3 regions of the Streptomyces sp. NPDC018693 genome follow, and region 1 is predicted to be linked to each of the others. Evidence: riboswitches for the same ligand, from Rfam matches in the RefSeq annotation. Region 1 holds a riboswitch; each other region holds the start of a gene.
What was found. Region 1 has a riboswitch for cobalamin ahead of ACH5AC_RS03035 (ribonucleoside-diphosphate reductase subunit alpha). Riboswitches for the same ligand answer to the same signal wherever they lie in the genome.
Positions count from the first base shown of each region.

Region 2: another riboswitch for cobalamin. It lies ahead of ACH5AC_RS31045 (CbtB-domain containing protein); the one in region 1 lies ahead of ACH5AC_RS03035 (ribonucleoside-diphosphate reductase subunit alpha).
Region 3: another riboswitch for cobalamin. It lies ahead of ACH5AC_RS21120 (cobalamin biosynthesis protein); the one in region 1 lies ahead of ACH5AC_RS03035 (ribonucleoside-diphosphate reductase subunit alpha).

Region 1 covers NZ_JBIRZZ010000001.1:628,813-636,750, reverse strand. The annotation lists gene mctP (monocarboxylate uptake permease MctP) at 1-448, shown strand, start outside; gene ACH5AC_RS03040 (GNAT family N-acetyltransferase) at 578-1,081, shown strand; cobalamin riboswitch at 1,088-1,274, shown strand; gene ACH5AC_RS03035 (ribonucleoside-diphosphate reductase subunit alpha) at 1,403-3,766, shown strand; gene ACH5AC_RS03030 (ribonucleotide-diphosphate reductase subunit beta) at 3,766-4,779, shown strand; gene ACH5AC_RS03025 (cytochrome P450) at 4,831-6,201, opposite strand; gene cyc1 (epi-isozizaene synthase) at 6,205-7,290, opposite strand; gene def (peptide deformylase) at 7,573-7,938, opposite strand, start outside.
Region 2 covers NZ_JBIRZZ010000015.1:156,130-164,067, reverse strand. The annotation lists gene ACH5AC_RS31055 (acyl-CoA dehydrogenase family protein) at 157-1,335, opposite strand; gene ACH5AC_RS31050 (CbtA family protein) at 1,489-2,247, opposite strand; gene ACH5AC_RS31045 (CbtB-domain containing protein) at 2,273-2,494, opposite strand; cobalamin riboswitch at 2,529-2,680, opposite strand; gene ACH5AC_RS31040 (histidine phosphatase family protein) at 3,105-3,680, shown strand; gene ACH5AC_RS31035 (ferredoxin) at 3,756-4,130, opposite strand; gene ACH5AC_RS31030 (DUF6479 family protein) at 4,271-4,636, shown strand; gene ACH5AC_RS31025 (hypothetical protein) at 4,691-5,044, shown strand; gene ppdK (pyruvate, phosphate dikinase) at 5,102-7,789, opposite strand; gene ACH5AC_RS31015 (universal stress protein) at 7,804-7,938, opposite strand, start outside.
Region 3 covers NZ_JBIRZZ010000007.1:357,539-365,476, forward strand. The annotation lists gene ACH5AC_RS21115 (cobyric acid synthase) at 1-305, opposite strand, end outside; gene ACH5AC_RS21120 (cobalamin biosynthesis protein) at 302-1,318, opposite strand; cobalamin riboswitch at 1,423-1,559, opposite strand; gene ACH5AC_RS21125 (hypothetical protein) at 1,700-1,921, opposite strand; gene ACH5AC_RS21130 (anion permease) at 1,958-3,202, opposite strand; gene ACH5AC_RS21135 (lysozyme) at 3,305-4,048, opposite strand; gene ACH5AC_RS21140 (class II aldolase/adducin family protein) at 4,255-4,986, shown strand; gene ACH5AC_RS21145 (alpha/beta hydrolase) at 5,388-6,521, shown strand; gene ACH5AC_RS21150 (hypothetical protein) at 6,696-7,938, shown strand, end outside.

The DNA.
Region 1 (7,938 bases):
CCTCCTGGTGAAGGTGGGCGCCCTGGCCTTCGTCCTGACCATGGACAAGACGGTGGCGATCAACTTCCAGCTGCTGGGCGGCATCTGGATCCTCCAGACCTTCCCCGCCCTCGTCGGTGGCCTCTTCACCCGCTGGTTCCACCGCTGGGCACTGCTCGCGGGCTGGGCGGTCGGCATGGCGTACGGCACGATCGCGGCCTACGGCGTCGCCTCCCCCACCCAGAAGCACTTCGGCGGCTCCTCGAAGGAGATCCCCGGCATCGGCGAGATCGGCTACATCGGCCTCACGGCCTTCGTCATCAACGTCGCGGTCACGATCGTCCTCACCTTCGTCCTGAAGGCCGCCAAGGCCCCCGAGGGCACCGACGAAACCAGCCCCGAGGACTACACGGCGGACGCGGGCGACCCCGGAGTGAAGAAGGAGCTCCCCGTGACCGCCGGTCACTGAACCCACCTGGGGGCGCGGGGCTGTATCCACATGCGGCTCCGCCGCCCGCACCCGACCAGCCCACCACAACCCGCAGCGGGCCGCCGACAGGAACCACCACGGCGGCCCGCTTCATGCACACTCACCCGCATGGACATCGCGATCCGCCCCGCAATCCCCACCGAGTACGGCACCCTCGGCGAGCTCACCGCCCAGGCATACCTCGACGACGACCTCCTCACCTTCCCCGAGAGCGCCTGGTACCTCACCGAACTCAAGGACGTCGCCGAACGAGCCTCCGCCGCCGAGATCCTTGTCGCCGTCGACGGGGACGACCTCCTCGGCGGCGTCACCTACGTCCCCTCCCCCGGCCCCATGGCCGACCTGGCGCGCCCCGCGGAAGCCGAGATCCGGATGCTGGCCGTAGCCCGCGCAGCTCGCGGCAGAGGCGTCGGCGAGGCCCTCGTACGGGCGTGCGTCGACCGTGCGAGGGCCGCGGGCGACCGCACCGGTATCGTCCTGTCGACCCAGCCCGCGATGCGCTCCGCCCACCGCATCTACGAACGTCTCGGCTTCACCCGCGCCCCCGAGCGCGACTGGAAGCCGATCCCGGGCTCCGACTTCACGCTCCTCACCTATGAGTTGACCCTCTGAAGTCGCTCCGACACAACATCTGGTGGTGCTCCGGCGCCCCGGCACAAGATGTATGCTCATGCTCGCTGTCGCCGCAGGGGAATCCGGTGCGAATCCGGAACTGTCCCGCAACGGTGTACTTGTGCATGTGCGTTCCCAGAGACGCCGTGCACAGGAGTCAGTCCGAGGACCTGCCGACAGCGCACCCGGCCGTCCGGCCGGTGTGCCCCTGACGTCCGGGCCTCGTGGAATGGGCCGGTGGACGCGACGCCGCGTGCGCTCGTGTGCTGCCCCCTGCCTTCCTGCGCGAGGCCCCCGTGCCGAGCGAGGGAGAGCCCCCACGTGACCATCGCGCCAGCAGACCCGGTTTCAGCCGTCCACATCGACGAGGACGCTCCGGGCACGTCCTTGCTGCGGACCCTCACCAAGCTGACCGCCGACCTCCCCGACGCCGACCCCGGCCGGGTCGCCGCCGCCGCGCTGCGCGGCCGGTCGGCCCACGCCGACGAGGCGGAGCTGCGCGAGCTGGCCACGGAGGCGGCCGCCGGTCTGATCTCCGAGGACCCCGCCTACTCGAAGCTGGCCGCCCGGCTGCTGACCATCGCTATCCGCGCCGAGGCCGCCTCCCAGGGCGTGACCACGTTCACGGAGTCGGTCGCCGTCGGACACCGCGAGGGCCTCATCGCCGACCGCACCGCCGGGTTCGTCCGGCTGCACGCCGAGCGGCTCGACGCGCTGGTCGACACCGGCGCCGACGACCGCTTCGGCTACTTCGGCCTGCGCACCCTGCACAGCCGCTACCTGCTGCGCCACCCCCTCACCCGCAAGGTCGTCGAGACGCCCCAGCACTTCCTGCTGCGGGTCGCCGCCGGCCTCGCCGAGGACGACACCGTCCGCTCGGTCGACGAGGTCGCCGCGCTCTACGGGCTCATGAGCCGCCTCGACTACCTCCCCTCCTCCCCCACCCTCTTCAACTCCGGCACGCGGCACCCCCAGATGTCGTCCTGTTACCTCCTCGACTCCCCGCTCGACGAGCTGGACTCGCTCTACGACCGCTACCACCAGGTCGCCCGCCTCTCCAAGCACGCCGGCGGCATCGGGCTGTCGTACTCCCGTATCCGCTCCCGGGGTTCGCTGATCCGCGGCACCAACGGCCACTCCAACGGCATCGTGCCGTTCCTGAAGACCCTCGACGCCTCCGTCGCCGCCGTGAACCAGGGCGGCCGGCGCAAGGGCGCGGCCGCGGTCTACCTGGAGACCTGGCACTCCGACATCGAGGAGTTCCTGGAACTGCGCGACAACACCGGTGAGGACGCCCGCCGTACGCACAATCTGAACCTCGCCCACTGGATCCCGGACGAGTTCATGCGCCGGGTCAACGCCGACGAGTCGTGGTCCCTGTTCTCCCCGGCCGACGTGCCCGAGCTGGTGGACCTGTGGGGCGAGGAGTTCGACGCCGCGTACCGCGCGGCGGAGGCGGCCGGCCTCGCGAAGAAGACCATCCCGGCGCGTGAGCTGTACGGCCGGATGATGCGCACCCTCGCCCAGACCGGCAACGGCTGGATGACCTTCAAGGACGCCGCGAACCGCACCGCCAACCAGACGGCCGAGCCGGGTCACGTCATCCACTCCTCCAACCTCTGCACGGAGATCCTGGAGGTCACCAGCGACGGCGAGACGGCGGTGTGCAACCTGGGCTCCGTCAACCTCGGCGCCTTCGTGGACCGCACGACCGGCGACATCGACTGGGAGCGGCTCGACGCGACCGTCCGCACCGCCGTCACCTTCCTCGACCGCGTCGTCGACATCAACTTCTACCCGACCGAGCAGGCGGGCCGCTCCAACGCCAGGTGGCGCCCGGTGGGCCTGGGCGCGATGGGCCTTCAGGACGTCTTCTTCAAGCTGCGGCTGCCCTTCGACTCCGCGGAGGCGAAGCGGCTCTCCACCCGCATCGCCGAGCGGATCATGCTCGCCGCGTACGAGGCGTCCGCCGACCTGGCCGAGCGCAACGGCCCGCTGCCCGCCTGGGAGAAGACCCGTACCGCGCGGGGTGTGCTGCACCCGGACCACTACGACGTCGAGCGGGCCTGGCCCGAGCGCTGGGCGGCGCTGCGGGAGCGGATCGCCGCCACCGGCCTGCGCAACAGCCTGCTCCTGGCCATCGCGCCCACCGCCACCATCGCCTCGATCGCGGGCGTGTACGAGTGCATCGAGCCGCAGGTGTCCAACCTGTTCAAGCGCGAGACCCTGTCCGGCGAGTTCCTCCAGGTCAACTCCTACCTGGTGCAGGACCTGAAGGACCTCGGCGTGTGGGACGCCCGCACCCGGGAGGCGCTGCGCGACTCGAACGGCTCGGTGCAGGACTTCGCGTGGGTCCCGGCCGACGTACGCGCCCTGTACCGCACGGCGTGGGAGATCCCGCAGCGCGGCCTGATCGACATGGCCGCCGCGCGGACCCCGTACCTGGACCAGGCCCAGTCCCTGAACCTCTTCATGGAGACGCCGACCATCGGCAAGCTCTCCTCGATGTACGCGTACGCCTGGAAGTCGGGCCTGAAGACGACGTACTACCTGCGTTCCCGCCCGGCGACCCGCATCGCCCGCGCGGCCCAGGCGGGGGCCACCGTGCCCGTCCAGCAGGCCGCCGACCCCGACGCGGTCGCCTGCTCCCTGGAAAACCCCGAGTCCTGCGAGGCATGCCAGTAATGACCACCCGTAACGCCAACCTTCTCGACCCGGGCTTCGAGCTGACTCTGCGCCCCATGCGCTACCCGGACTTCTACGAGCGCTACCGGGACGCCATCAAGAACACCTGGACCGTGGAGGAGGTCGACCTCCACTCGGACGTCGCCGACCTCGCCAGGCTGACCCCGGCCGAGCAGCATCTGATCGGCCGGCTGGTGGCCTTCTTCGCGACGGGCGACTCGATCGTCGCGAACAACCTGGTGCTGACGCTGTACAAGCACATCAACTCCCCCGAGGCACGGCTCTATCTGAGCCGCCAGCTGTTCGAGGAGGCCGTGCACGTCCAGTTCTATCTGACGCTGCTGGACACCTATCTGCCCGACCCGGACGACCGCGCGGCCGCCTTCGACGCGGTGGAGAACATCCCCTCCATCCGCGAGAAGGCCGAGTTCTGCTTCAAGTGGATCAACGAGGTCGAGAAGCTGGACCGCCTGGAGTCCAAGGCCGACCGCCGCCGCTTCCTGCTGAACCTGATCTGCTTCGCCGCGTGCATCGAGGGCCTGTTCTTCTACGGCGCCTTCGCGTACGTCTACTGGTTCCGCAGCCGGGGTCTGCTGCACGGCCTCGCCACCGGCACCAACTGGGTGTTCCGCGACGAGACCATGCACATGTCCTTCGCGTTCGACGTGGTCGACACCGTCCGCAAGGAGGAGCCGGAGCTCTTCGACGACCAGCTCCAGCAGCAGGTCACCGACATGCTGCGGGAGGCCGTCGAGGCCGAGCTGCAGTTCGCCCGTGACCTGTGCGGCGACGGGCTGCCGGGCATGAACACCGAGTCGATGCGCCAGTACCTGGAGTGCGTCGCCGACCAGCGGCTGACCCGGCTGGGCTTCGCCCCCGTCTACGGCTCGGACAACCCCTTCTCCTTCATGGAGTTGCAGGGCGTCCAGGAGCTGACCAACTTCTTCGAGCGGCGCCCGTCGGCGTACCAGGTCGCCGTCGAGGGCACGGTCGACCTGGACGAGGACTTCTGATCTCCGCTCCGGCGGGTGCCGCCCGCGCGGCACCCGCCGGAGGGGGTGCGGTCATCGTGGGATCGCCCGCAGGCGCAGGTCACGCGGGCGCAGGGTGATGCCGATGCGGGGGCGGGCGTCGGAGCCGGGGGCGTGCTCGAAGGTGAACGCGGAGGCGATCGACGCGGTGACGAGCGTCAGCTCGGCCATCGAGAAGTGATCGCTGGGACACTTGCGGTTGCCGACGCTGAACGGGGTCATCGCGTACCTCGGGACCTCCTGGGCCCGGCCGGGCAGCCAGCGGTCGGGGTCGAACTCCTCGTGCCGCTCGTAGGAGCGGGGGTCGCGCTGGATCGCGTACGGGCTGTACACGATGTCGGAGCCGGCCGGGATCCGGTATCCGCCGAGCACGGTGTCGGTCACCGCCCGCCGGGTCAGAATCCACACGGCCGGGTGCAGGCGCATTGTCTCGGTGATGAGATTCGCGGTGTGCGTCAGCTTCCGCACGTCGCCGAATCCGACCGGCCGGTCGCCCGCCACGCTTTTCACCTCGTCCCGGATCTTGTCCGCCAGATCCGGGTGCTCGGTGAGGACGAGCAGCAGCGACATGACCGTGGAGCCGACGGTTTCGCTGCCGGGCGTGACAATCGCGACGACCTGGTCGTGGATCTCCTGCTCCCCGATCGGCTCGCCATTCTCGTCCTTCGCCTCCAGCAAAGCCGTCAGCAAATCGTCCGGCTTTTGACTGCTTGCCCGTCGGTCGGCGATGATCTCGTCGACCAGGAGGTGTAAATCGGCCAGTGCGCGGTTGAATTCACGGTTGGCCGGAAGCGGCACCCGGTAAAGCGGTCCGAGCGGCACGACCATGCGCTGGTACATCCCGCTGAACAGAGTCGCGAGCGCGGAGCATATGCGCTCGGCACGGCTATCCGCGTAACTGCCGCGCATCAGGCAGCGGGCGGAAATGCGGACGGCCACCCGGAAGGACTCCGAGGTGACGTCGAGGACCTTGCCGGAGCGCCAGCGCTCGACGAGCGCGTGTGCCTCCTCCTCCATGATCGGCCCGTAGCCGGGGATCGCGTCGAGCCGGAACGCGGGCTGGATGGTGCGCCGCTGGCGGCGGTGCATCGGGCCGTTGGCGGTGGCCACGCCCTCCTTGCCGAGCAGGCTCTCCAGGGACTCCCACAGCGGCCCGGCGATGATGTAGTCGGGGCTGAGGGCGACGGCTCCGGTGAGTTCCGGGGAGGTGACGGCGTACACCGTCTTGGGGCCGAGCTTCAGCCGGACGATGTCGCCGTGGTCGCGCAGCTGGTTCAGAAAGGCGAGCGGACGGCGGGCCAGTTTCCAGCCGTGGCCGAGGAGCGGAACCCCGCCGCCGGCCAGTGGCGGCTCTCCCGGCTCACGCGTTCCGGACGTCGCGGGCTTCACCGAGTCGAGCGTCATTTTTCACCCTTCGTTGTTGACGTACGGGGGTGTGGAGCGGTCGTCCCAGCTGTCGACCATGTACCGGCCGGACTCGTGATGGAACCAGTAAACAGAACTGAACCAGTTCCGCATGTTCGAAAGGCAGGCTTGTACGGCGGTGCTCAGTTCTCTCCCGGGCACGCTTCCGTCGGCCAGGCTCTCGGCGAAGCGCAATGCGTCGCGCTCCGCGTCCAGGAATTCGGAAATGCATCCCTCGACACGTCGCCGTACTTCCTCGACGGCCTCCTCCAGAGTCAGTCCTTCATGGGTGATGAGACTGATTCCGAGATTGTGCACCTCATCGCCCGCTATTTCCTTGGGAAGTGAGCAGAGGTCGTTGTACCAGGCGGCGAATTCCTGGCTCAGCAGGGCGGCCCGGCGGTATGCCGGGTGTTTCCGCACAGTGTCCGGGAGTTGTCGTCCGGCGCTCGGCTCCAGCAGGTCGGTCCAGATCCAGTGCGCGAAGGTGAGCCGGCGCAGCGCCAGGTACTCCTCGACGGGCGGCACCCGGCCTGTGCTCCGGTTGTGGAACTCCCGGTCGTACGCCTCGATCACCTGGTGGAAGTGCCGGGCGAACCGGGCGTTCCAGGTGGCCGGCAGGAACGAGTAGAGCCGGCCCACGCTGTCCGCCAGCCCGGCGACCAGCGGATCCGTGTGGTGCAGATGGTCGCCGGGTGAGTCCAGGGCGCGGTGCAGCCGGGACCGCAGCAGTCGCCAGGCCGCCGCGCGGCCGTGCACGATGTCACGGTCGTGCCGGTCGTCCCAGACGAAGAACCAGGCGCTGTAGTCCGCGATGGCCTGCATCACCTCGTCGGAGGCGCCGATGTAGTACCCCGCCATCAGGTCGGTGTAGCACAGGCCGTCGGCATATTCCGCGACCTTGTCCGCCGGCATGAGCCGTTTTTCCAGCAGCCAGGCGCGTGTCTTCTCCTGCAACTGAGGCCAATACGGGTGCAGTTGCCGAGAAAACACCGCTTCGATGACCGGGAGAGAGAGCGAGGGCGGGACCGCGATCGCCGTCGCCGTGGATGTGGTGCGATACGTGGTGCTGTGTGGGAAAGCTGGCACGAACAACCCCTCTCAGCCGCCTGTGGCCGCACGCCCCTCCCGCCGTGCCGGGCGTGCGCCGTCGTGCATCCCCGCACTCCCATTCAGCACTACAACTGACCGTTCTGGGAACGGATTTGCTTCATTCACCACCCCAGTATGCTGAGACCCCACCCCGGCCCGACTGGTTGTGGATCAGCACATGTGCGTATGCGATCGAACGTCCGACGGGCAGACGAACGCACGGGAACGGCGCCCGACCGGGAGCCGTTCCGGCCAGGCGCCGTGGGGTGCGGGGCGGCGTCAGTCGTTCGGGACCACGGGATAGCGCGGCTCGTTCTCGGCCATCTGCCGCAGGGCGTCCTTGCGTTCACGCTTGGACAGACGGTCGATGTACAGGTATCCGTACAGGTGGTCGCTCTCGTGCTGCAAACACCGAGCGAAGTATCCGGTGCCGCGCACCTTGATCGGGTTGCCCTTCTCGTCCTGCCCGGTCACCTCGGCGTAGTCCGGGCGGGCCAGTGGCGCGTACGCCGTCGGCACCGACAGACAGCCCTCGTTGCTGTCGTCCAGCCGACGCCGCTCGGCGGGGAGTTCGACGAGCTTCGGGTTGCAGACCACGCCGACGTGGCGCACACCCTCGTCGTCCGGGCAGTCGTACACGAAGAC
Region 2 (7,938 bases), on a different contig from region 1:
TGCGATCGGCCAGTGCCGCGAGTGCCGCGCAGTGCCCAAAGAACGGTTCAGGCGCGGCTTCAGGTCGAGGCACGCCTGTCGCGGGCCCCTACGCACCTCTCGTGGCCAGGGCGCGCGCGGAAGCCGGCGCACAGATTCTCAATGGTCACACGAGTGTCAGCGGCGCACCCGGGGCATCCCCAGGCCGATCCACGAGATGATCTCGCGCTGGATCTCGTTGTTGCCGCCGCCGAAGGTGAAGATGACGGCGGAGCGGTAGCCGCGTTCGAGTTCGCCGTGGAGGACGGCGCCGGCCGAGCCCTCCTGGAGGGCGCCCGGGGCGGCGACGATCTCGAGGAGCCAGGCGTAGGCGTCCCGGCGGGCCTCGGAGCCGTAGACCTTGACGGCGGATGCCTCCTGGGGGGTGAGCGTGCCGTTCTGGAGTGCGCCCACCATGCGCCAGTTGAGCAGCTTCAGGGCGTCGAGGCGGACGTGGGTCTGGGCGAGGCGGCGGCGCACCCAGGGGAGGTCGACGACGCGGCGGCCGTCGGCGAGTTTGGTCCCGGTGGCCCAGCGCTGGACGTCGTGCAGGGCGCGGATGGCCATGGTGCCGTGTGCGGCGAGGGTGACGCGCTCGTGGTTGAGCTGGTTGGTGATCAGCCGCCAGCCATGGTTCTCGGCGCCGACACGGTGGGAGACGGGGACGCGGACGTTCTCGTAGTAGCTGGCGGTGGTGTCGTGCGAGGCGAGGGTGTGGATGAGGGTGCAGGAGTATCCGGGGTCGGTGGTGGGGACGAGCAGCATGGTGATGCCCTTGTGGGGCGGGGCGTCGGGGTCGGTGCGCACGGCCAGCCACACCCAGTCCGCGGTGTCGCCGTTGGTCGTCCAGATCTTCTGGCCGTTGACGAGGTAGTCGTCGCCTTCACGGACCGCCCGCGTCCGCAGGGACGCCAGGTCCGTGCCCGCGTCCGGCTCGCTGTAGCCGATGGCGAAGTCGATCTCGCCGGAGAGGATGCGGGGCAGGAAGTACGCCTTCTGCTCCTCGGTGCCGTACCGCATGATCGTCGGGCCGACGGTGTTGAGCGCCATCAGTGGCAGCGGTACGCCGGCCCGGGCGGCCTCGTCGAAGAAGACGAACTGCTCGACGGGGGTCAGGCCGCGCCCGCCGTACTCCTTCGGCCAGCCGACGCCGAGCCAGCCGTCGGTGCCGAGGCGGCGGATGGTCGTCCGGTAGAAGCGTTTCGCGGCGACCGGGTCGGCGTGCCGGGCGTAGGCGTTGTCGGGCACCAAATCGGCGAAGTAAGCGCGTAGTTCGGCACGCAGTCGGAGCTGCTCGGGGGTGTGGTCGAGGTGCACGGCGTCGCCTCCTGGCTGCACAGGGCCGGTCTCCTGACGGCGCACACCGTAGAACGTGTTTCAGTAATTGGGAATGCTGGTGCGGGGAGGAGTACGGGACGGGAAGACCCCCGTGCCCGGAGGCGACGGGGGCCTGGACGGTGCCCGAACGGGTCAGTGCGGTACGGGAGTCGCCCGGGTGAGCGACTCCGGCCGTACGGCCTTGGGGGCCAGTGCCCGCTCCGCCAGTTCCCCGAAGATCAGCCCGAAGGCGGTCCACAGGGTGGCCTGGACGGCCAGGGCCGCCAGGCGGAACTTCCACATCAGCAGGGCCGGGAAATGGTCCGGGACCTCGTTGAAGGACGGCAGGAAGGCGTACGCCAGGCCGACGACGAGGACGAAGAACGCGCCGGCGGCGACGGTCGCGTTCCAGTTGCCCAGGCGCGGGGCGAGGCGTTTGCCCAGGATCACGGTGGCGACGGCGAGCAGCACGCTCAGCACCACCATCAGGAAGTACAGGGTGGTCCGCCGGCCGATGGTGTCGGGGTCGCCGACGGCCGGCGGGTTGGCCGGGTACTTCAGGAACGGGACGACGTAGACGGCGAGCAGGCCGGCGACCGCCAGGAGCAGCGCGCTCGCGCGCGGCCCGAAGCGGCCGATGCGGCCGAGTGCGAAGCAGTACGCGAGGGCGGCGATGCCGCCGAACGCGACGCCGTAGACGAGCACACCGGTGGACAGGCCCGCGGTGGACTGCATCGTACGGCTCACGGGTTCCGCGCCGCCGTGTTCGTGCGCGTGCGCCTCCTCGAAGGCGATGGCCGCGTCGACGTGCGGCTCGCCCAGGAAGTAGGCGACGACCAGGGCGATCAGGCCCGCGGCGAGACCCGCGAGCATGCCGCGCACCAGGAGGGTACGGACGGTTGCCGAGTTCATGGGGCTGTCGGTTTCCTCACCGCCGTCAGTGGCAGGGGAAGCCGAGCAGGTGGCGGGCGTCGTGCACCCACTCGTGGACGCCGTCGCCGGACGTCAGTGCGGTGGCGCCCTGTTCGGCGCCGACGAAGTAGAGCAGCACCAGCATCAGGATGCCGAAGAAGACCGCCCAGGGGGCGATCGCCGAGAGCGGCAGCTTGGTCGGTACGGCGGTGGGTGTAGCGCTGGGCTGGACGGCGGACTGCGCCATGGCAGGACCTCCTGGGGAACTCGCGTCCCGGCTCGGTGGTGCACAGGACGACGGCGCGGGTCTGACTCATCCCCTCCCGCACCGAGGTGCGTCGGCGGACTCACAGTGGCGCGACCGTGCCGGAGTTGCACCGGCTTCCGCGTGCCGTCGTCGATTTCGCCCGAGACCGTACCGCGAAACCGCAGCTCGGGCCAAGGGCGCGTGCCGCGGTGGCGGGCGCCCCCGGGTGGGGCGGGTCGGTCGCTGCGGCAGGATGGGCGGGCATGAGGGGGGCGGTGGACGAACTGGCGGGGCGTTTGGGGCGGGTGGGGCTGGAGTCGCGGGCGCCGTGGCGGGGCCGACGTGGTGCCGCCGTTCCGGCTCCCCGCCGTCCGCGCGGGGGGCGTGCGCGGCAGCCGGTGCGCTCAAGTAGCCATGGATGGAGGCTTGTTGGCGGTCGGGCGCCGTGTCCCCGCCTGGGGCCGGGTCTGCTCCTGGGCCGCGATCCTGGCTGTGGGGCGCACGGCTGGACGTGGTCCGGCGGCCCGGACATGGGCGAGGGTGGGGACGGCGGTGCCGGATGCGGCGCCCCGCGCCGACGAGACGAAGATCACTGTGAGGAAGGTGTCCTGTGACGGTCCGGCTGATGCTGGTCTCCCCCGCGCTGAGCGCGGGGTTGCGTGAGGCGCGCTTCGAGGACGGGGGCTCGCTGGACGCGGTGGGGCTGCGGCAGGCGCGGGGGTCGGCGGGGGCGCTGGGCGTGGTGGAGCGGGCCTGGGTCTCGCCCACCGTGCGCTGCCGGGAGACGGCGGCGGCGTTGGGGCTGCACGCGGCGGAGGCGCCGGAGCTGGCGGCGATGGACGCGGGGCGCTGGCGCGGTGAGACGCTCACGGAAGTGGCGGCGCGGGAGCCGGAGGCGCTGGCGGCGTGGCTGGCCGATGCGGGGGCCGCGCCGCACGGTGGGGAGTCGGTGCGGGCGGTGTGCGACCGGGTGGGGGCCTGGCTCGCGTCGGTGTCCGGACTGGCGGGGCGGGTGGTCGCGGTGGTCGAGCCGGAGCTGGTTCGGGCGACGGCGGTACGGGCTCTGGGGGCGCCGGAGTCGGCGTTCTGGCGCACCGATGTGCCCCCGCTGACGGTGGTGGAGCTCACCGGTCGGTCGGGGCGGTGGAACGTACGGATGGGGCGGACTCTGGACGGCGGGGCGTAGCTGGGGGTGCGCTGGCCCGCGCCGGCGGGGTGCCGCTGCGCCCCAGCGGCAGGACTGCCCGGAGCTTGGGCGTGCCTACGTCAGCGTGCTCAGGAAGTCCGTGCATGCCTGGGCGCAGGAGCGGCAGGCTCGGGACGCCGCCTCGGCGTCTGGTTCCGTGTCGAAGGTGTCGGCGCTTTCCAGGCATACGGCCCGGCACCATTCCAGCTGGACGCGGAGGCCGGTCTCGTCGAGGCGGTTCTGTTCGGACAGGACCCGGCAGGTCGCGTCGCACGCCTCGGCGCACATGATCCCCTTCCGGCGGGCGGGTTCGTGCTGTCCGGAGCCGGTCGGGTCCACGAGGCTCGCACGCATCGCGCAGAGGCGCGCACACTCGGTACACGCCTGCGCGCACGCGAAACGCTCCTCCAGGAACCGGTAGAGCTCCTGCTGGGTGGGCGACGAAGTCACACCGCGCGAGTAGCCCCGAGCGCACGGGCCAAACCTGCCCCCGCCGCACGGCGTGCGCCGGTTTGGCGACGGTGTGTGAGGGGAACCCGGGACGGGGTCCGGACGCGGTTCACGCCCGGTTGGAGGGGTATTCGGCTGGTATGAGTAGTGCATCCGTGCAGTTGGCCGCCACCAGCGGCCTGCTCAGCCTGGCGCTGTTCGCGGTCGCACTGGCCGTGGTGGCCATGCTGGGCGGCGCCTTCTGGCTGGGCAACCGAATCAAGCTGCGCGAGCCGCCCCGGCCGCGCCCCGAGGAGCAACCGCATGTGCCGCCGGGCGGTCCGGTGCACGAGATCCGGGAGAACCGGGAACCCGACGAGGTGCCCCGGACCCCCGAGGGCGGTCGTCCTCTGACCCCGTACGAACTGACCAACATGCAGACCCGGCCGAGCACGTCGACGAAGCGGCCGCGCTGGAGCAAGGGCAGCAGCGGCTCGTTCGGCGGCGGCGGCCTGGGCGCGCACTGAGGCGCACCCGCCTGCGGCCGGCGTCGGACCACCGTAGGAACGGAAGTGAGATCCATGGCCGACCCCGGCCGCAGCAGCCTGCCACTGCCCGACTACGACCATCTGCCGATCGGAGGTCTGGAGAGCCGGGTGCGTTCTCTGACCGCCGGGGAGGTGGAGGAGCTCCTCGCCTATGAGCGGACCCACGCCGACCGGCTGCCGATCACCGAGGTGCTGACGTCCCGGCTGGAGCAGCTGGAGGCGGGCGCCGAGCCGACGTCCGGCGATCCGGGTGCCCTGCGTCCGGAGCAGTCCGAGCGGCAGACCGGTTCCCCGGTGTCGCCGGCGACCTCGCCGCAGCCCTTCAGCCCACCGCCGCACGGCACCCCCGACCAGCGGGGCAAGCCGAAGGGTGATCGCACCACCTGATCCGTTCCCCGACCGGGGGCGGTGCCGTCGGGCACCGCCCCCGGCGTCATGACCGGGTCACCGGGTGTCGCTGGTCCCCGTCGTCTCCGCGAGGGCCGCCCGGCCGGCCTCCAGTCGGGCGGCCGGGATCCGGAAGGGCGAGCAGGAGACGTAGTCCAGGCCCGCGTGGTGGAAGAAGTGGATCGAGTCGGGGTCGCCGCCGTGTTCGCCGCACACCCCGGTCTCCAGATCCGGGTTGACGGCGCGTCCCGCGTCGACGGCCAGCTCGACCAGCCGGCCCACGCCCTCCTGGTCGAGCGTCTCGAACGGCGACACCTCGAACACGCCCTTCTCCATGTAGAGCGGGAAGAAGGACGCCTCGGCGTCGTCGCGGGACAGACCCCAGGTGGTCTGGGTGAGGTCGTTGGTGCCGAAGGAGAAGAAGTCGGCGGACCGGGCGATGCGGCCGGCGGTGAGCGCGGCGCGCGGCAGTTCGATCATGGTGCCGATGGGGCAGTCGAGGGCGGTGCCGGTCTCGGCGGCGACCTCCGCGAGGACGCGTTCGGCCTCCGCGCGCGCCAGCCGCAGCTCCTCGACGGTCCCGACCAGCGGGATCATGATCTCGGCGCGCGGCCGGCCCCCGTCGGCGAGGCGCCGGACCACCGCCTCGGCGATCGCCCGCACCTGCATGGCCATCAGCCCGGGCACGGCCAGGCCCAGCCGCACCCCGCGCAGGCCCAGCATGGGGTTCTGTTCGTGGACGCGCTCGACGGCTTCGAGCAGGGCCCGGTCGTACGGGTCGGGCTCCTCGGCCTTGGCGATGCGGACGGCGAGTTCGGTGCGGTCGGGCAGGAACTCGTGCAGCGGCGGGTCGATGAGGCGGATGGTGACCGGCAGGCCGTCCATCGCCTCCAGGATGCCGGTGAAGTCGGAGCGCTGCAGCGGCAGCAGCGCGGCCAGCGCCCGCTCGCGGGCGGTGTCGTCGCGGGCCAGGATCATCGCCTCGACGAGTTCCCGCCGCTCCCCGAGGAACATGTGCTCGGTGCGGCACAGCCCGATGCCCTGGGCGCCCAGCGCGCGGGCGCGGACGGCGTCCTCGGGGGTGTCGGCGTTGGCGCGCACCTCCAGGCGGCGTACCGAGTCGGCGTGGCCGAGGGACTCCAGGACGGCCGTGGTGAGCGGTCCGGTCGCCGTCCCCGTCTCCAGGGCGCCGGCCACGGCCGAGGCGGTGAGCGGGAGGGCGCCGAGGTGGACGGTGCCGGCGGTGCCGTCGACGGACACCGTGTCGCCCTCGCGGACCACGGTCCCGGAGGCGGTCGTGAACCGCCGGGCCTCGGTGTCGACGGCGAGTTCCTCGGCACCGCACACGCACACCTTGCCCATGCCGCGGGCGACCACGGCCGCGTGGCTGGTCTTGCCGCCCCGGCTGGTGAGCACCGCCTGCGCGGCGATCATGCCGGGCAGGTCGTCGGGGGTGGTCTCGCGGCGCACCAGCACGGTGGGCTCGCCGGCCGCGGCCCGCCGTACCGCCTCGGCGGAGTCGAAGACGACGGCGCCGACCGCCGCTCCGGGCGAGGCGGGCACACCGTGGGCGAGGGGCTCCTCGGCGGAGGTGGTGTCGAAGCGGGGGAACATCAGCCGGGTCAGCGCGGTGCCGTCGACGCGCATCAGGGCCTCGTCGGCGCTGATGGCGGTCTCCTCGCGCAGGTCGTGGGCGATGCGGAAGGCGGCCTCGGCGGTGCGCTTGCCGACGCGGGTCTGCAGGATCCACAGCTTGCCGCGCTCGATGGTGAACTCGATGTCGCACAGGTCCCGGTAGTGGTTCTCCAGGGTGCGCATGTGGTCGCCGAGCTCGACGTAGGCGCGCGGGTCGAGTTCCTTCAGGGCGTGCAGGGGCAGCGCGTCGCGGACACCCGAGACGACGTCCTCGCCCTGGGCGTCGGGCAGGTAGTCGCCGTACACGCCGCGTTCGCCGGTGGCGGGGTCGCGGGTGAAGGCGACGCCGGTGCCGGAGTCGTGGCCGAGATTGCCGAAGACCATGGCCTGGACGTTGACGGCGGTGCCGAGGTCGTCGGGGATGTGCTCGCGGCGGCGGTAGACCCGCGCGCGTTCCACGTTCCAGGACCGGAAGACGGAGCGGATGGCACGGCTCAGCTGCTCGGCGGGGTCCTGCGGGAAGTCCTCGCCGGTCTCCCGGCGGACGATCTCCTTGAACTCCTCGGTGATCAGGACGAGTTCCTCGGTGTCGAGTTCGTCGTCGGCCTTGACGTGGCGGTTGGCCTTGTGGGCGGCGAGGGCGTGCTCGAAGAGGTCGCCGTCCACCCCCAGCACCGTACGGCCGAACATCTGTACGAGACGGCGGTAGGAGTCCCAGGCGAAGCGTTCGTCGCCGGACGCCTTGGCCAGGCCGTGCACGGAGTCGTCGTTGAGGCCGATGTCGAGGATGGTCTCCATCATGCCGGGCATGGAGAAGCGGGCGCCGGAGCGGACGGACACCAGCAGGGGGTCGCCGGCGGCGCCCAGGGAGCGGCCCATGGCGTGCTCCAGGCCGGCCAGGGCGCGGGCCACCTCGGCGCCGAGTTCCGGCGGTTCCTCGCCGGTCGCGAGGTAGGCCCGGCATGCCTCGGTGGTGACGGTGAACCCGGGCGGCACGGGCAGCCCGAGCCGGGTCATCTCGGCCAGTCCGGCTCCCTTGCCGCCGAGCAGGGCGGCCATCTCCCGGCTGCCCTGGGCGAACGTGTACACGTACTGCGTGGGCGTGGTCATCGGGGCTCGACCTCTCAGGTGTGCGGGACGACGGCGACGGGACAGCCGGCGTGGTGGATGACGGCGTGGGTGACGGGTCCGGTGCGCGGCCTCGCCGGGCGGTCGGTGACGCGGCGGCCGACGACCAGCAGCCCGGCCGAGGACGCGGC
Region 3 (7,938 bases), on a different contig from region 1:
GCACTCAGCTCACCGACCGGCTTGCCGAGCAGCACGACCTGACTGCTCTGCTCGCCGCCCGGCTTGAGCAGCACCGGGTTCATCAGCGCGGTCGGCTCGACCCGGCACGCCTGCGCCTGCATGGCCTGCGCCCGCCCGATCTCGGCACCCTCCCGGGTGACGTACGAGTTCAGCGACATGTTCTGCGCCTTGAACGGCGCGACCTTGACCCCCTGCCGCACCAGCCACCGACAGATCCCGGCGGTGACGACACTCTTCCCGGCGTCGGAGGTGGTCCCGGCGACCAGAAGCCCGCCGCCGCTCATACGCCCCGCCCCGTCCGCTGCGTCGACCGCTGTGGGCAGTCGTTCCGCAGGGCGAGGGGGGTACCTCCCGGGCGCCTTGCGGCGCACGCCCGCAGCACCGCCCCAGCCGCACTCACCCCCAACGCCGACCACCCGACCCGCCGAGACAGCCGAACAGCCCTGCCGATGTCCCCGACTTCCACCGCACGCCCCTCCCCATTCAGCACAGGCCGATGCTCGATCCGCCCGCCATACGACAAGGTCCCCCCGAGCCGTACCCCGAGCGCGCCCGCGAACGCCGCCTCGACGGGCCCCGCGTTGGGGCTCGGATGCTTCCCCGCATCCGCCCGCCAAGCCCGCACGGCCCCGCGCGGATCCCCTCCGGCCAGTACCGCGAGCACGGCGGTGACCCGCGCCCCCGGCCAGCCGGCGACATCGTCCAGCCGCGCCGACGCCCACCCGAACCGCCGATACCGATCGGACTTGTGACCGACCATCGCATCAAGGGTGTTGACAGCCCGAAACCCGACGAGCCCCGGCACCCCGGCCACGGCCCCCCAGACCAGCGCCCCCACCACCGCGTCGGACGTGTTCTCGGCGACGGACTCGACAACGGCCCGGGCGATCCCGTCCGCGTCCAGCGCCTGCGGATCCCGTCCGCACAGATGCGGCAGCCGGGCCCGCGCGGCCTCCACATCGCCCGCCTCCAGGGCCCGCCCGATGGTTCGGGCCTCGCGGCTGAGCGAGGTCCCGCCGACGACGGCCCAGGTGGCGGCGCCGGTCAGCGCGACGGAGGCGGCGGGGGAGTTCCGTACGGCACGGGACGCGAGCGCGCCGAGCGCCACGGCGCCACCGGCGCACACGGCGGCGTGCAGCGCGCCCCACCCGCGGTGGTCGCGCCACAGCACCCGTTCCACGGCTCCGGCGGCCCGCCCGAACGCGGCGACCGGATGCCCCCGGCGCGGATCGCCGAGGAGGAGGTCACCGAGGAGGCCGGCGGCGGCGCCGTACGCGAAGACGCGATCGGCCCGCATCGGCTCAGCCGACCACGGGGCAGGGAAGGACCCCGGTACTGAACCTGAACCTAGATCGGCAGCCGCGCATGGCGATATGTCCTCACTCAGGGTGTCCACGCCCTGGTTCGACGAGACCGGCGGTGAGAGTTCCTGGCTCCCGGGGGGGGTTCTACCCCGGTGACAGTGGCGGGACCGCGCCGGATTCACACCGGCTTCCTCTCCTGCCGCCGTACATGGCCCCGGCAGTCCACCACGCCTTCGGAAGGGCCGTCAACTTGCCGTTGACCTGCAAGGGGAGAGTGTGCAGAACCCCACACCCGGCTTTCGACGACGACATGACTCCGCCCTGTCGGAAACCTCGGTGAGGTCCCGGACAGGGCGGAAGCCGATCCGTGTGGCTCAGGCCACGATCAAGGAGATGCCGTACGCCACCGCGGCCGCGCACGCCGCGAAGCAGGCGTACGCGCCGGTCGTCGCGAGGACGGCCGAGCCGCCCTCGGACTGCGCCCGCTCGCGGCGGGAGAGGCCGGCGATGCCGAGGGTGAAGAGGGTGACGAGGCCCACGGTGACGGCGAGGCTGACGCCGAAGACGGAGCCCAGGGCTGCCCAGTCGATCTTCATGGTGATGCTTCCTTGGGGGTACCGGGTGGGCGGGGCTCAGGCCGTGGTGGCCGGCGTGGTGGCCGGCTCGGCCGTGGGGGCGGGGATGACGGCCGCGAGCTCGTCGGCCGCCTGGCCGCCCGTCGGGGGCGGGGTGACGGCGGCGATCGCGGTGGTGACCACACCGGCCGGCTCGTCGGCGTCCGTGTCGTTGACGTTGGTGTGGTCGACGATCTCACGACGGGAGATCTTCCAGATGGCGGCGCTGGAGGCGACCAGGAAGACCGCGACGAGGGCCGTGCCCCAGTCACCGAAGCCCGTCACGTACTCGGCGAGCGCGGCGACGAGCGCGGCGGCCGGCAGCGTCAGACCCCAGGCGACGAACATCCGGGTGGCGGTCGACCAGCGGACGACACCGCCCTTGCGGCCGAGGCCCGCGCCCATCACCGAACCGGAGACGGAGTGCGTGGTGGAGAGGGAGAAGCCCAGGTGGGAGGAGGCCAGGATGACCGTCGCGGCGCTGGTCTGGGCGGCGAAGCCCTGCTGCGGCTGGAGGTCGGTCAGGCCCTTGCCCATGGTGCGGATGATGCGCCAGCCGCCGAGGTAGGTGCCGAGCGCGATGGCGATGCCCGCGGAGAGGATCACCCACATGGGCGGGTCGGAGTCGGGCGCGACGGCGCCGCCGGCGACCAGGGCGAGGGTGATGACACCCATCGTCTTCTGCGCGTCGTTGGTGCCGTGGGCCAGGGAGACCAGGCCGGCCGAGGCGATCTGACCGGCGCGGTAGCCCTTCTTGGACGCCTTGTCGTCGGCCTTCTTGCCGAGCGAGTACGTCACCCGGGTCGCGAGCATCGCGGCGACACCGGCGACGATCGGCGCGGCGATCGCCGGGATCAGCACCTTGGTGACGAGGACGTCGCCGTGGACCGCGCCGATGCCGGCGGAGGCGACGGCGGCGCCGATCAGGCCGCCCATCAGGGCGTGCGAGGAGCTGGAGGGGAGGCCCACCAGCCAGGTCAGCAGGTTCCAGAGGATCGCGCCGACCAACGCGGCGAAGATGACCTCGGGACGGATGCCCGTCTCGTCGACGAGACCTTTGGAGATCGTGTTGGCGACCTCCACGGAGAGGAAAGCGCCCACCAGGTTGAGCACGGCGGACATGGCCACCGCGACCTTGGGCTTGAGCGCACCGGTCGAGATGGTCGTGGCCATCGCGTTGGCGGTGTCGTGAAAACCGTTCGTGAAATCGAACGCGAGTGCAGTTACCACCACAATCGCGAGGATCAGCGAGAAGTTTTCCATTTACCCAGGCAATCGTTCGAAGTCATTGGCCGTTGGACCGTAGGCAACCTGGGTGAACGGAAGGTGAACTGATGCGGGCGTAGGAGTGTCCTACGGGCCTGCTCAGACCCAAGAGCCTTGCGCGAACCGCCTCAGCCGGTCGCTGGACCCGTTGAAGAGATTCTGGTCACCCGGCAGCTCCCCGCCGTTGTCGTACTGCCAGAACGTCCACGTCGACCAACCCGCCGGCAGTGCCCCCGCCTCCCGCGTGCGGTACCGGGCGATCCACAGGGCGTGCTCCGCGGCGAAGGCGGTACTGCCGTCCGTGCACTGGTTCCACCAGTGGGTGGTCGTGTAGATCACCGGACGGCGACCGGTGAGCCGGTGCGTCTCGTCGCTGAAGGCCCGGATCCAGTCGACCATCCGCGCCGGGCTCAGCCCGTAGCACCGCTTCCCGCGGTCGTACGGGTTGTATTCGATGTCCAGCGCGGGCGGCAGCGTCCATCCGTCCGCGCTCCAGGCGCCGCCGTTGCGGACGAAGAACGCGGCCTGGGCCTCACCGGGCCCCCGGTCCGGCAGCGCGAAGTGATACGCGCCACGGATCAGACCCGCGCCGCGCGCCCCGTCGTACTGCCCGGCGAAGTACGGGTTGCGGTAGCCGACGGACTCGGTCGCCTTGACGTAGACGAAGCTCGCTCCCTTCGCCCGGGTCGCCGCCCAGTCGACGTCCCTCTGGTGCGAGGAGACGTCATGCCCCCGGGGCAGCTGCGCCGCCTCGGCGGGCGGCGCGGTGAGCGCGGTGAGCGCGGCCAGTGCGGTCACCGCCGCGGTGAGGATCCCGATGGGACGGACGCGGGCGTGGACCATGGTTCCCCCCGATATGGCTGTGTGTGGGTGCACGTCGAACGCGACCGGGAGATTACTGAAAGATCGATCAACACCCGCCGATATCCGGCCAATCGCCTCGACTACGGGATGAATGCGGATATGCGCCCTGCCGGACCCCCGGGCTCCGCCCTGCAGTGCGCGCACACCCACCGGCGGACCGGGCCCGCGCCTGGCAGGATCGCGGCATGGCTGAGCAGCGACGCGAGCAGCGGGAGACCGGGGGCACCCGGGGCGGCACACCGGAGCCGGGAGAGCCGTGGGGGAGACGTGCGAGCGACGCGGAGGCCCGTGCGTGGGAGGCGCTCGTGGCGGCCGCCCGCCGCACCGTCGCCGACGGACTGGTCGTCGGCGCCTCCGGCAACGTCTCGGTGCGCGTCGGCGACACCGTGCTGGTCACACCCTCCGGCGTGCCCTACGACCGGCTCGGCCCGGACGACGTCACGGGCGTCGACCTCGACGGCCGACAGGTCCTCGGCACGCTCGTCCCGACCAGCGAGCTGCCCATGCACCTCGCCGTCTACCGCGCCACCGACGCCGGCGCCGTCGTGCACACCCACGCCGTGCACGCCACGGCGGTCTCCACGCTCCTGTCCGAGCTGCCCGTCATCCACTACATGACGGCCGCGCTCGGCGGACCCGTCCGGGTCGCGCCCTACGCGACCTACGGCAGCCAGGAGTTGGCCGAGAACATGCTCCGCGCCCTCGCCGACCGCACCGGCTGCCTCCTCCAGAACCACGGCACCATCACCTACGGCACCACCCTCGACCAGGCATACGACCGCACAGCCCAACTGGAGTGGATGTGCCACCTGTGGCTCACGGCGTCCACGATCCCCGGCCTGAAACCGACCCTCCTGACGGACCAACAACTAGCCGAGGTCACGCGGAAGCTCCGCACCTACGGCCAACACACCTGAGCCACGTCCGTCCGTGCTGCCGCCGGTCCTTCCTCCGCCGGCGGCTCTTCCCGCCGGCCTGTGCTGGTGTCAGCTCTTCCTCCGCCGGCGCGTCTTCCCGCCGGTCTCCGCTTCCGCCGGGCCTTCCTCCGCTGATCCCTCTTCCCGCCGGTCCCTGCCCCCGAGGGCTTCGCCTCCGCCGCCCCGTCCTACCCAGCCTCCCTCTGCCGGCTCCTCGGCTGCGTCCCGTCCCCCCACCGCCCCCTGGTTCCCGCCGCAACGGCGATCCACCACGGCGGTGCGGTCCGGCGGTGCCGAACCGGCAGTCACCAGCACGCCCCCCGCTGCCACCGGCGCACACCCGTCACCCCACCCCGCCCCACCACTGGCCGCCGGCCGACACCCCCGCGACACTGGGAGCCGTGCGCCCTGTCAAAGCGACGGCCGTCGCCGTCACCGCAGCCCTGGCCGCCGGCGCGGCCGGTGTCGCCGCCGGCCGCCTCGCCAGCGACGTCGCCCTGAAGGCGCCCCCCGGCCGCCCCCTGCCCACCGAGCCCCGGCTCACCGTGCACGGCACCGCGGCCGGCCGCATCACCCTCACCCGCGACCTGGCCAGCCTCCGCCCCGGCACCTACGGCCTCGCCGGTGACGGCAGCCACGCGGTCGTCGGCCCCGTCCTCGACCGCGCACCCCACTCCGCCGACACCGTCGTACGCCGCCTGGAGCGCGTCTCCCACGGCACCCTCCACCCCGGCGACACGGTCTGGCTCACACCGAACGTGCACATAGGCAACCCCGGCGCCGCCCTCGGCCTGGACTACGCCGACATCGACGTCCCCGGCGAGCTCGGCGCCCTGCCCGCCTGGTTCGTGCCCGCTGATCGCCGCACCTGGGTGATCGCCGTGCACGGCCTGGGCACCACCCGCGAGCACGCCCTGAACGTCATCGGCTTCCTGCACCGCCGCCACATCCCCGTGCTCGCCCTCTCCTACCGCGGCGACCTCGGCGCACCCCGCTCCCCGGACGGCCTGAACCACCTCGGCGAGACCGAGTGGCGCGACCTGGACGCCGCGATCCGCTACGCCGTGCGCTACGGCGCCGACCGTGTCGTCCTGCTCGGCTGGTCCACCGGCGCCGCCATGGCCCTGCGCGCCGCCCTGCACTCGGGGGTGCGCAACCGTGTCGCCGGGCTGGTCCTCGACTCCCCGGTGCTCAGCTGGCAGACCACCCTGCGCGCCCTCGCCGCCGCCCGCCGCACCCCCGGCGCCCTCCTGCCGCTGGCGGTCCGGGCCGCCCAGGGCCGCGCCGGACTGCAGGGCGGTCCCGGCGACGGCGGCGACATGATCGACCCGGCGCGGCTGGCGGTCCCGACCCTGATCTTCCACGGCCCCGGCGACACGGTCGCCCCCTGGCGGCTCTCCCGCCGCCTCGCCGACCGCCGCCCCGGCCTCGTCGCCCTGCACGCCGTCCCCGACGCCCCGCACGGCGCCATGTGGAACCCCGACCCCGGCGCCTACGAGGAAGCCCTCCGCCGCTTCCTCACCCCCCTCGTCTGACACCCTCGGCCGCCCCGGCGACGAACACCCGGTCGCCATGGTTCCGTTTACCGTTGGACCACTGTCCGGTTTTCGGCCTTCGGCCCCCCGCGAAACGCCGTGCCTTGGCCACTCCCATAGCCCGCCGTGACATTCCGTTTGGGTTTTCGGACCGTCAACCGGAAGACTGCACCCGTGACGTCCCGTATCCCGCGCGACTCCAGGCTTCGACTCGTCCGCCCGCGACCCCTGGCCGCCGCCCCCTCAGCTGTGAACCAGCGGCGCCCGCGCCGCCCCGCACCCCGCCCACCGGAGGGCACCCCGGCCCCGGCGGAGCTGGCCAGAATGGCGCGCTCCGGTCTGGCCGGCGCGGCCCGTGTCGCCCGCTGGGCGGACGCGGCTCTCGGCCCGGGCAGTGACGCGGCGACCGCCGACGGCAAGGCCACCCTGTCCGAGGCGACCGCCGAACGCGCGGCCGGCGACCTGGGCCTGACCCCCGCTCAGGTCCGCGCCGACTGGGACACCGCGCGCCTCGCCGGCCTCGTCGAGGTGCACGGCGCCAGCGCCCGCCCCGGCTGGCGGCTGCGCGCCTGGGACCGCGACGACAGCGCCGTCCTGCGCGGCTGGGTCGCCCTCTTCGACGCCTGGTCGCTCGCCACCGCCGAGCCCGCCGACGAGGAGCCCGCCGCGGTCGCCGAGGTCGTCTCGGCCATGCCCCAGGTGCTCTCCTTCCTCCAGCTGTCCGCCGGCCCCGTCCCGGTCGAACAACTCCTCGACCTCCTGCGCCAGCGCGTCACCGAACTGCGCACGGAACGCTGCGAGATCTCCTACGAGGCCGAAGCCGACACCGAGACCGAGACCGACGCCGACACCGAGGCCGACGCCGAGCCCGAGGCCGGCGCCGAGGCAGCGCGCCGAGCCGACGCCGACCCGGCCGAGCCCGCGCGGGACGCCGAACTCGCCCCCCTCCTCGACTGGGCCCTGCACGCCCTCGCCTCCGTCGGCGCCCTGACCTACGGCGACGGCCAGGCCACCCTCACCCCGCTCGGCAGCTGGGCGGTGTGGGTCAAGCTGGAGCAGATCTGCGTGGCCGCGCAGAGCCCGGCCGGCAACATCGAGCAGGCCGCCGAGGACATGCTGCGCGGCTGCGCCCAGCTGCGCCCCAACGCGGCCCGCGCCGAGTACCGCGCCTGGCTCGCCGCCCGCCCCGTCGGAAGCGCCGTCACCGAGCTGCTGGCCGCCGCCCGCGGCGAGGACGCCCTGCTGCGCGGCCTCGCCTTCGAGGCGCTGCGCGTCGTCGGTGCCCCCGCCGAGCCGGACGTACGGGCCGTCGTCGACGAGCCCGCGCTGAGGCCGTACGCCCTGCTGTGGCTGGCGGAGCACGACGGCGTCGACCCCGAGGACGCGCACGAGGTGCTCACCCGGGAGGAGGCCACCT